One region of the Streptacidiphilus jeojiensis genome, then DNA from elsewhere that is predicted to be linked to it. Evidence: riboswitches for the same ligand, from Rfam matches in the RefSeq annotation. Region 1 holds a riboswitch; the other holds the start of a gene.
What was found. A riboswitch is a leader RNA that binds a small molecule or an ion and turns the genes downstream of it on or off. The one in region 1 is predicted to bind glycine.
Positions count from the first base shown of each region.

Region 1 (4,870 bases):
ATCCAGGGATCGCCGCCCAGCCTGATCAACCTGCCGACCGGCTGCGCCTTCCACCCGCGCTGCGCGTTCAAGGACCAGGTGCCGGACGACCGCTGCTCCACCGAGCGGCCCGAGCTCCTCCCGGTTCCCGGAACCGACAAGCACATCGCGGCCTGCCATCTGACCGCTGAGAACAAGATCGAGATCCGCAGCGCAGCCGATCGGCTCGCGAAGTGACGGCGGCGGACGAACAGGAGTTTGGCGTGAGCACCACCAAGACCGTACCCGCTCCTCGTGACGGATCCGCGGTGCCGACGAGCGGCGGTGACGAGCTGCTGCGGGTCGAGGGCCTGCGGATGCACTTCCCGATCCGGCAGGGCATCGTGTTCCAGCGCCAGGTCGGCGCGGTCCGCGCGGTCGACGGCATCGACCTCTCGGTGAAGGCCGGCGAGTCGCTGGGCCTGGTCGGCGAGTCCGGCTGCGGCAAGTCGACCACCGGCCGCCTGGTCACCCGGCTGCTGGAGCCGACTGCGGGCAGCATCGTCTTCGACGGCGAGGACATCACCCACAAGCGGGTCTCCACCATGCGTGAGGCCCGGCAGAACCTGCAGATGATCTTCCAGGACCCGTACTCCTCGCTGAACCCGAGGCACACGGTCGGGACGATCATCGAGACCCCGATGAAGCTCAACGGCATCAACCCGCCGCAGGGGCACAAGAAGCGGGCCCAGGAGCTGCTGGAGATCGTCGGCCTGAACCCGGAGCACTACAACCGGTACCCCAACGAGTTCTCCGGCGGCCAGCGGCAGCGCATCGGCATCGCCCGGGCGCTCGCCCTGCGGCCCAAGCTGATCGTCGCCGACGAGCCGGTCTCCGCGCTGGACGTGTCGATCCAGGCGCAGGTGGTGAACCTGCTGCAGGACCTGCAGCGGGAGTTCAACCTCTCCTTCCTGTTCATCGCCCACGACCTCGCGGTGGTCCGCCACTTCTCCGAGCGGGTCGCGGTGATGTACCTGGGGAAGATCGTCGAGATCGCCGACCGGGAGACGCTCTACCTGCGTCCGCAGCACCCGTACACGCACGCGCTGCTGTCCGCCGTCCCCGAGGCGGACCCGGACAGCGAGCAGCGCCGCGAGCGGATCCGGCTGACCGGCGACGTGCCCAGCCCGATCAACCCGCCCTCCGGCTGCCGCTTCCGCACCCGTTGCTGGAAGGCCCAGGACATCTGCGCCAGCCAGGAGCCGCCGCTGGTGCAGCTGATCGGATCGGCCGAGGGCCACCAGGCCGCCTGCCACTTCCCCGAGGTCAAGCAGGTCGTCGCTCCGGAGTGACCCCGGCCGCCGGCCCGCAGCACGAAGGGGGTGCATCCCTCAGACGATGCGCCCCCTTTGTGCTGCCCGCGCCTACCGCTGGTAGTACGGGTATCCGTATCCGCCGCCGCTCGCCGTGCGGTCGAAGAACGGCAGCGCGCGTGCCTGCAGCCACATCGCCACCGGGTCGTACGGGTCGGACATCGCGACCGTGGACACCGCGACCCCGGCCGGGGCTCCGGGCAGGGCGTGCTGCATCATCAGCCGCACCGACTCGACCGCCTGCGGGCCGGAGTCGAAGAGGTCCAGGCCGATCACCAGATAGGGGTCGCCCCAGGCCGGACGGACCCAGGCGCGGCGCAGCGAGCGCACCGCCGGGGTGCCCTGGGCGGCCTGGTTGAGCAGGGCGTAGAACCGGTCGGCCGCCAGCTGCGGATTGGCCAGCTGCGGATCGTCGATCACCAGCGGTCCGGCCGGCAGCCGGTCCAGGCCCCCGGCGATCCGGCGCAGGTCGGCCCAGGGCAGCCCGACCCCGCCACCGGGCTGGTGCGGGTTCAGCCACAGCCCCCAGCGCTCGCGGTAGAGCGCGGCCGCGATGTCCCGGCCGGCGCTGACCTGCCAGGCGCGGCTCCAGCCGCTGGCGGCGAGCTGCTCGGGCGAGGTCACGCAGGGGGCGTAGCCGAAGCCGCCGACCTCCATGTTGCCGTACTGGGCGTCGGGCCGGCCGGGCTCGCCGTGCCACAGCAGCATCCACACCTGGCTCGTGGCCACCGCGCCCAGCAGCGCCTCGTAGGTGTCGTAGCGCCCCGGGGACACCTCCCGCAGCGCCTGTTCGACGGCGCTCCCGCCCCCTGGCTCCACCACGACGTCCTCTCCCATACTCTGCGCTGCTCTGTTCTGCGCTGCTCGGCCCGTGCTGCCGGGCACCCCGGCCCGAACGGTCAGCGGCCCGAACGATCAGCCTAGTGCTCCGAGGGGTGCCGTTCGAAGAACGGTGCGACAGATGTGAGCATCCAGTCGCCGACCGGGTCCTGCGCCAGGTCCAGCAGCACCACCCCGAGCTCCCAGGGCAGCGGGGCGCGGCCCAGGGCCAGGCCCAGCCCCTGGGTCACCGCCGCCTGGTCCTCCGGCTGCCAGCGGTCCAGCTCCACCCCGACGAACAGCTTCTCCTGGTCGGCCTCGACCCGGGCCAGCACCCGACGGGCCGTCAGCACGACCGGTACCCGGGCGAGTTCGTCCACCACGGCGGCCAGGAACTCCACCGGCTCCTCGTACGGCTCCGGGACCCGCAGCCCGACCCGCGCGCCGCGCTCCTCGGCCGAGCCCTCCCCGGAGGGGCCGTCGGCCGCCCGTCCGCACAGCTCGGCGACCCCGGCCGCCGGGACCGGCATGCCGACCGCGCCCTCAGGGTTGACCACGATGCCGACGCCCAGCGGCATCCCCTGGGCCAGCTCGCGCACCGGCGCGACGGTGAAGGACATCGGCCCGGCGACCCGGCGCAGCTGCTCCTCCGAGCTGAACACCGGGACGAAGGGCTGCCCGGCCAGCTCGGTGGTCGGCAGCTCCAGGGTCCCCGCGTCGTAGCCGCCGCCACCCGGCAGCGGCACCCAGACGACGGAGCGGCGCAGCACCTCGACCACCCTCGGGGTGGCGCCGGGGTCGCCCACGGCGGCGGCCAGCACCCGCTCCAGGTCGTTCGCCGGCCAGCCCGGCTGCGGGCCGTCCGGCTGCGGGGGGATGGCCGGGTGCATCTGCGGGTACCGCCGTTCTCCGTCACACTGTCGTCTGGCCGACACAGTAGCGGGCCGGGACGTGCCATGATGAGCGCGACCAACAACTCCACACCGGCCGTTCGAACCCGCGCGGGAGAGCCAGGCCGTACCCCAGGGTGCGCAGCCGGCGCCGAAGGAGCAAGCCCTCCCCGGAATCTCTCAGGCACCCATACCGCACGGGCTAGGCACATCTGGAAAGCGGTCCGCCACTGGCGGACCCACCAACGGTGCAAGCCGCTGTCCCCTCCTCCTATCGGTGGGCGACACGGTGAAGCTCTCAGGTCGCAGCGACAGAGGGGGAGCCCCTGCCGCAGCATGTCCTTGAGAGCTATCAGGAGAGTGTCCATGACCCTGCGATACACCGCGCTGGACCAGGTCCACCGCGCCCTCGGCGCCACCATGACCGACTTCGCCGGCTGGGACATGCCGCTGCGCTACGGCAGCGAGCGCGAGGAGCACAACGCCGTCCGCACCCGGGCCGGCCTGTTCGACCTCTCCCACATGGGGGAGATCGCCGTGACCGGCCCGCAGGCCGGGGAACTGCTGGACCACGCGCTGGTCGGCTTCGTCTCGGCACTGGCCGTGAACAAGGCCCGCTACACCATGATCTGCGCGGCCGACGGCGGCATCCTGGACGACCTGATCGTCTACCGCACCGGCGAGGCGGAGTTCCTGGTCGTCGCCAACGCCTCCAACGCCCAGCTGGTGCTGGACGAGCTGACGGCGCGCGCCGAGGGCTTCGACGCCGAGGTGCGCGACGACCGCGACGCCTACGCGCTGATCGCGATCCAGGGCCCGGAGGCGACCGCGATCCTGGCCCCGCTGACCGACGCCGACCTGCCGGCGCTGAAGTACTACACCTCGCTGCCCGCCACCGTGGCCGGCCGCCCGGCGCTGCTGGCCCGCACCGGCTACACCGGCGAGGACGGCTTCGAGCTGTTCGTGGCCCCCGGCGACGCCGAGCCGCTGTGGAACGCACTGTCCGAGGCGGGCGCGGCCAAGGGCCTGGTGCCCTGCGGGCTGTCCTGCCGGGACACCCTGCGGCTGGAGGCCGGGATGCCGCTGTACGGGCACGAGCTCAGCACCGAGCTGACCCCGTTCGACGCCGGCCTGGGCCGGGTGGTCCGCTTCGACAAGACCACCAACGGCGGCGCCTTCGTCGGCCGCGAGGCCCTGGAGAAGGCGGCCGAGCTGGCCGCCACCCACCCGCCGCGGGTCCGGGTCGGCCTGGTCTCCCCCGGCCGCCGGGTGCCCCGGGCCGGGATGCCGGTGGTGTCGGGCGACGGCACGGTCATCGGCAGCATCACCTCCGGCGCCCCCTCCCCCACCCTGGGGAAGCCGATCGCGATGGCGTACGTGGACGCCGCGCACGCCGCCCCCGGGACCGCGGTGGCCGTGGACGTCCGCGGCACGCACGAGCCGGTCGAGGTCGTCGAGCTGCCGTTCTACACGCGCGCCCGATAGCCGCCGCCGTCTTCCTGTACGGACCCGTTTCGCCCTCCCCTTCCTCATCCTGGAGAATCGCAGCCATGAGCAACCCCCAGCACCTCACCTACAGCAAGGAACACGAGTGGCTGACGGCCGTCGAGGACGGCGTGGCCACCGTGGGAATCACCGCGTTCGCCGCCGACGCGCTCGGTGACGTCGTCTACGTGCAGCTCCCCGAGGTCGGCCAGACCGTCTCCGCCGGCGAGACCTGCGGCGAGCTGGAGTCGACCAAGTCGGTCAGCGACCTCTACTCCCCCGCCACCGGCGAGGTGGTCGAGGCCAACCAGGCCGTGGTGGACGACCCCGCCCTGGTCAACTCCG
Region 1 covers NZ_JBEUKS010000008.1:150,431-155,300, forward strand. The annotation lists gene ABUW04_RS22930 (ABC transporter ATP-binding protein) at 1-216, shown strand, start outside; gene ABUW04_RS22935 (ABC transporter ATP-binding protein) at 243-1,310, shown strand; gene ABUW04_RS22940 (enhanced serine sensitivity protein SseB C-terminal domain-containing protein) at 1,383-2,168, opposite strand; gene ABUW04_RS22945 (enhanced serine sensitivity protein SseB) at 2,252-3,040, opposite strand; glycine riboswitch at 3,143-3,246, shown strand; gene gcvT (glycine cleavage system aminomethyltransferase GcvT) at 3,407-4,525, shown strand; gene gcvH (glycine cleavage system protein GcvH) at 4,591-4,870, shown strand, end outside.

Region 2 (4,870 bases), on a different contig from region 1:
GCGCAGCAGCGAGCCGGACAGCACCTCGCCGGCGGCCGAGTTCAGCGCCTCCAGGTCACCCGCGGCGGCGTGCACGCCGAAGGCGGTCCAGACCCCGGCCAGATCGGCCGCGGTGGTGGTCTCGTCGCAGCTGATGCCGACCGTGTCGGCGTCGACCTGACGCAGGTTCACCCCGGCCAGCCGGGCCGAGTCGACGACCTCGGCGGCGCGGCCGGGGACCCGCGCGGTGACGGTGTCGAAGAACGCGTCGTGCAGGATCTCCACGCCGCCCTGCTGCAGACCCTGCGCCAGCGCGGCGGCGTAGCGGTGGGTGCGCAGCGCGATCTCCTTCAGCCCGTCCGGGCCGTGGTAGACCGCGTACATCGACGCCATCACGGCGAGCAGCACCTGCGCGGTGCAGATGTTGCTGGTGGCCTTCTCGCGGCGGATGTGCTGCTCGCGGGTCTGCAGCGCCAGCCGGTAGGCGCGGTTGCCGTCGGCGTCGACGGAGACGCCGACCAGGCGTCCGGGCAGGCTGCGGGCGTACTCGGCGCGCACCGACATGTAGCCGGCGTGCGGGCCGCCGAAGCCCATCGGGACGCCGAAGCGCTGGGTGGTGCCGATGGCGATGTCGGCGCCGAGCGAGCCGGGCGAGGCGATCAGGGTCAGCGCCAGCAGGTCGGCGGCGACAGCTACGACCGCGCCCAGACCGTGGGCCTGCTCGATCACCGGCGCCAGGTCGCGGACGGCCCCCGAGGCGCCCGGGTACTGCAGCAGCACGCCGAAGACGCCGCGCTCGGCGACCTCCGCCGGAATGCCCTCGCTGAGGTCGGCGACCACGGTCTCCACGCCGGTGGGCTCGCAGCGGGTCCGGATCACCGCGATGGTCTGCGGCAGGGCGTCGGCGTCGATGACGAAGACGCCGCCCTTGACCTTGCCGACCCGGCGGGCCAGCGCCACGGCCTCGGCGGCGGCGGTGCCCTCGTCCAGCAGCGAGGCGCCCGAGGTGGGCAGCCCGGTGAGGTCGGACACCACGGTCTGGAAGTTGATCAGCGCCTCCAGCCGGCCCTGGGAGATCTCCGGCTGGTAGGGGGTGTAGGCGGTGTACCAGGAGGGGTTCTCCAGCACGTTGCGCAGGATCACCGGCGGGGTGAAGGTGCCGTGGTAGCCCAGGCCGATCATCGGGCGCAGCACCTGGTTGCGGCCGGCCAGCGCCCGCAGCTCGGCCAGCACCTCGGCCTCGGAGCGGGCACCCGGCAGGTCCAGCGCCTCCAGGCTGCGGATCGCCGCGGGGACGGCGGCGGAGGTGAGCTCGTCCAGGCTGCTGTAGCCGACCTGGGCCAGCATCTTGGCCTGCGCGTCGGCGTCGGGACCGATATGGCGCTGCTCGAAGGGCCGCTCGTGGAAGGGGGACGTCATGGCGGGAGAGCCTCCTGGTCGGACCCGGTTGGCACGATGGGCGTGCCGGGACGACCTCCCCCTCTGTCATGGAACCTGAGAGCTTCACCGGCCAGGGACAGCCGGCTTTCACCGTCGGTGTGGACCCTCACGGACGGGCCCCGCTTTCCAGAGTGACCTCGCGCGCGCGGTACGGATGCCTGAGAGTTTCCGGGGAGGAGTTGCTCCTTCGGCGCCGCAGAGGTGCACGGTCTCTCCCGCGCGCACTCGACCGGTCGCCGTCAGCCTATCAGCGTGATCCCCGGGTGCATCGAATGGAGCAGTGACACACCCGTAACGGCGGTAGGCATTCGACAAATCGATCTTTATGCCTTTTCGTATGAGTTGATCGCATATGTCATCTTTCCGCCGCGAGGAGTGGACGCGCCCGTGCAGACCGAGATCGACCCCAGGGACCTGATCGGCCACAAGGCCGTTGACCGCAACGGCGACAAGATCGGCACCGTGGACGAGGTGTACCTCGACGACGCGACGGGCAAGCCGGAGTGGGCCGCGGTCCGCACCGGGCTGTTCGGTCGGGACGCCTTCGTGCCGCTGGCCACCAGCGAGTTCGTCAGCGACGAGCTGCGGATCCCCTACGACAAGTCCCAGGTGAAGGACTCCCCGGACTTCGGCGTGGGCCAGCACCTCTCGCCGGAGCAGGAACTACAGCTCTACCGCTACTACGGCCTGGAGGTCCCCGGTGGCGGCAGCGGCAGTGGTTCGGGCAGCGGCTCCGGCTCCGGTTCCGGCGGCGCCAAGGACCCGGCCCCCGCGGCTGCGGCTCCCACCGCCCCGGCGACTCCCACTGCTCCGGCCTCTCCGGTCGTGCCCCCCGCCGCGCCCGCGGCCACGCAGGCCATGCCGGTGGTGACGGCCGCCGCAGCCGCCGCGGCCACCACCACGGCGACCGGGTCCACCCCCACCGCCGACACCAGCCGCACCGCCGCGTTCATGGCCCCGCCGCCGGCCCAGACCGCCTCGGTCCCGCCGACCGCCGCAGCGACCGGTGCGGCCGGTGCCGCCGCGGCCCGGCCCTCGGTCCCCGCCGAGCCGGCCCCGTCGCTGCAGAAGACGGACCAGCGCGCCGACCAGCCGGACCCGCTCACCGGTCCGCTGCCGGGCACCGCGGCGGCCGCGACCCGCGCCGCCCAGGCCGGCGTCCCGGAGCCGATCGAGTTCGTCTGCCGCGAGGAGCGGCTGGACATCTCCACCGAGTGGCGCGTCCTCGGCAAGGCCCGGCTGCGCAAGTACGTGACGGCCGAGCAGGTGGAGCGCCGGGTCCCGGTGATCCGCGAGCGGATCCGGGTCGAGCGGGTCCCGGTCGGCGCCGACGAGCGCGCCCAGCTGACGGACCAGGAGATCACCGAGAGCACCGAGGAGGTCACCCTCCACGAGCAGCGGGTGGTGGTCCGCAAGGCGGTCGTCCCGGTCGAGCGGATCCGCCTGGTCACCGAGCGGTTCACCGAGGAGGAGATCGTCCGGGACGAGCTGCACCGGGAGCACATCCAGGTGCAGGACAGCACCCGCCCGGCCGGACCGACCCCGGTGCCCGGCGGCGGGCAAGCCCCCGGCCAGGCGCCGGTGGGTCAGGCCCCGACCGCCGCCCCGTCCACGCCGCCGCCCGCGCCCGGCCGTCCCGACCTCCCGGGCCACGCCATCGGCGCCTGACGCCCGCTCAGACCTCGGCAGTCCCGTCGGCGAGGGCCGATCCGCGCACCAGTGGCAGCGGGTCGGCCTTCTCCAGTTCCGGGTCGTCGACCGAGAAGGTGCGCACCGGCCCCCGCTCGCCCCAGGGCGTCTCGAAGCGCACCGTCACCCGGCCCACCCCGCTGCCCTGGACCCAGCCGTGGCCGAGCTCGGCGTGCCGGACGTCCTGGCCCGGCATCCAGCGCCGCACGGTGAGCAGCGTGCCGACGCCGCCCGGGTGCTCCGATCCCCCGGGGAGCGACGAGCGCTCTCCGCCGCTCGAACCCGGGTGGAACGCCCGCGGCTCGCCGGGGCCCCCGTAGGCGGCCTCCGCCTGGTGAGCCGTCTCCGGATCCTGCTCCGAACCGCCGTCGGGGTAGCCCGCCGCCGCGGCCTCGGCCGCCTCCCGCTCGGCCTGGGCGAACAGGTCCTCCTGGGTGAAGTCCGCGAGACCGGACACGCCGACGCCCAGCAGCCTTACTCCGCCGGTCAGTTCGACCTGCTCCAGCAGCCGCCGGGCGATCGCCGAGATCACCAGCGGGTCGTCGGTGGGCGACGGCAGCGTCTCGGACCGGGTCAGCGTGGTGAAGTCGAACAACCGCACCTTGATCACCACGGTCCGCCCGGAACGGGCCGCCGCGCGCAGCCGCCGCACACAGCGGTCGGCCAGCCGGTCCAGCTCGGCCCGGATCAGCTCCCGGTCGCCGAGGTCCACCTCGAAGGTGTCCTCCACCGACACCGACTTGGCATCCCGCTCCGCCACCACCGCGCGCTCGTCCCGCCCCAGCGCCAGCGCGTGCACACCGGCCCCGTGGGCCCGCCCCAGCAGCCGCACCAGTTCGTCCTCGGGCGTGGCCGCGATCTGGGACACCTGGGTCAGCCCCAGCCTGCGCAGCGTCTCCGCCGTCGCCGGACCCACCCCGGGCAGCGCCCGCACCGGCAGCGGATCGAGTATCTCCCGCTCGCGGCCCGGCTCGATCAGCACCAGTCCGTCCGGCTTGGCCTGCTCGGAGGCGATCTTCGCCAGGAACTTGGTGCCGGAGAGCCCGACCGAGGCGGTCAGGCCGACCGCGGCCAGGATGTCGGCACGCAGGTCCTCGCCCAGGGCGCGGACCAGTTCGACGCCCTCCTCGACCGAGCCCTCGCGCAGCAGCTCGCCGTAGGGGCCGGCCTCCAGGTCCACGAAGGCCTCGTCCAGGCTCAGCGGCTCCACCAGCGGGGACAGCTCCCTCAGCAGGGCCATCACCAGATCGCTGACCTGGCGGTAGAGCTCGAACCTGGGGATGAGGTAGGCGGCGTTGGGCGCGCGGCGGCGCGCCTGCGCCATCGGCATCGCCGAGTGCACCCCGAAGACCCGCGCCTCGTAGGAGGCGGTGGCGACGACCCCGCGGCCGCCGAGCCCGCCGACCACCACCGGCTTTCCGCGCAGGCTCGGCTTGGACGCCTGCTCCACCGCGGCGAAGAAGGCGTCCATGTCGAGGTGCAGGATCGATGGCACGGACCGCATGCTCCTATCGTCGCCGACACCACTGACAACGGAGCGTTGATCTTGCCTGCGGGCCGTAGATGGTTTGTCGCGCAGTTCCCCGCGCCCCTAGGGGGCTGCAACTGGCTCAGTTGCACAACCTCAGGGGCGCGGGGAACTGCGCGACAGACCATGCACGACCCGCACCCGAGAACCCCTCAACGCCACCGCGCCAACGCCGTGACCTTCGGCCCGAGCAACGAAGGCGCCGGCTTCAGCACCGCGTCCAGCACCGCCTCC
Region 2 covers NZ_JBEUKS010000023.1:59,046-63,915, forward strand. The annotation lists gene gcvP (aminomethyl-transferring glycine dehydrogenase) at 1-1,398, opposite strand, end outside; glycine riboswitch at 1,452-1,555, opposite strand; glycine riboswitch at 1,556-1,647, opposite strand; gene ABUW04_RS39000 (PRC and DUF2382 domain-containing protein) at 1,807-3,087, shown strand; gene ABUW04_RS39005 (DNA polymerase IV) at 3,095-4,612, opposite strand; gene ABUW04_RS39010 (SanA/YdcF family protein) at 4,789-4,870, opposite strand, start outside.
Region 2: another riboswitch for glycine. It lies ahead of gcvP (aminomethyl-transferring glycine dehydrogenase); the one in region 1 lies ahead of gcvT (glycine cleavage system aminomethyltransferase GcvT).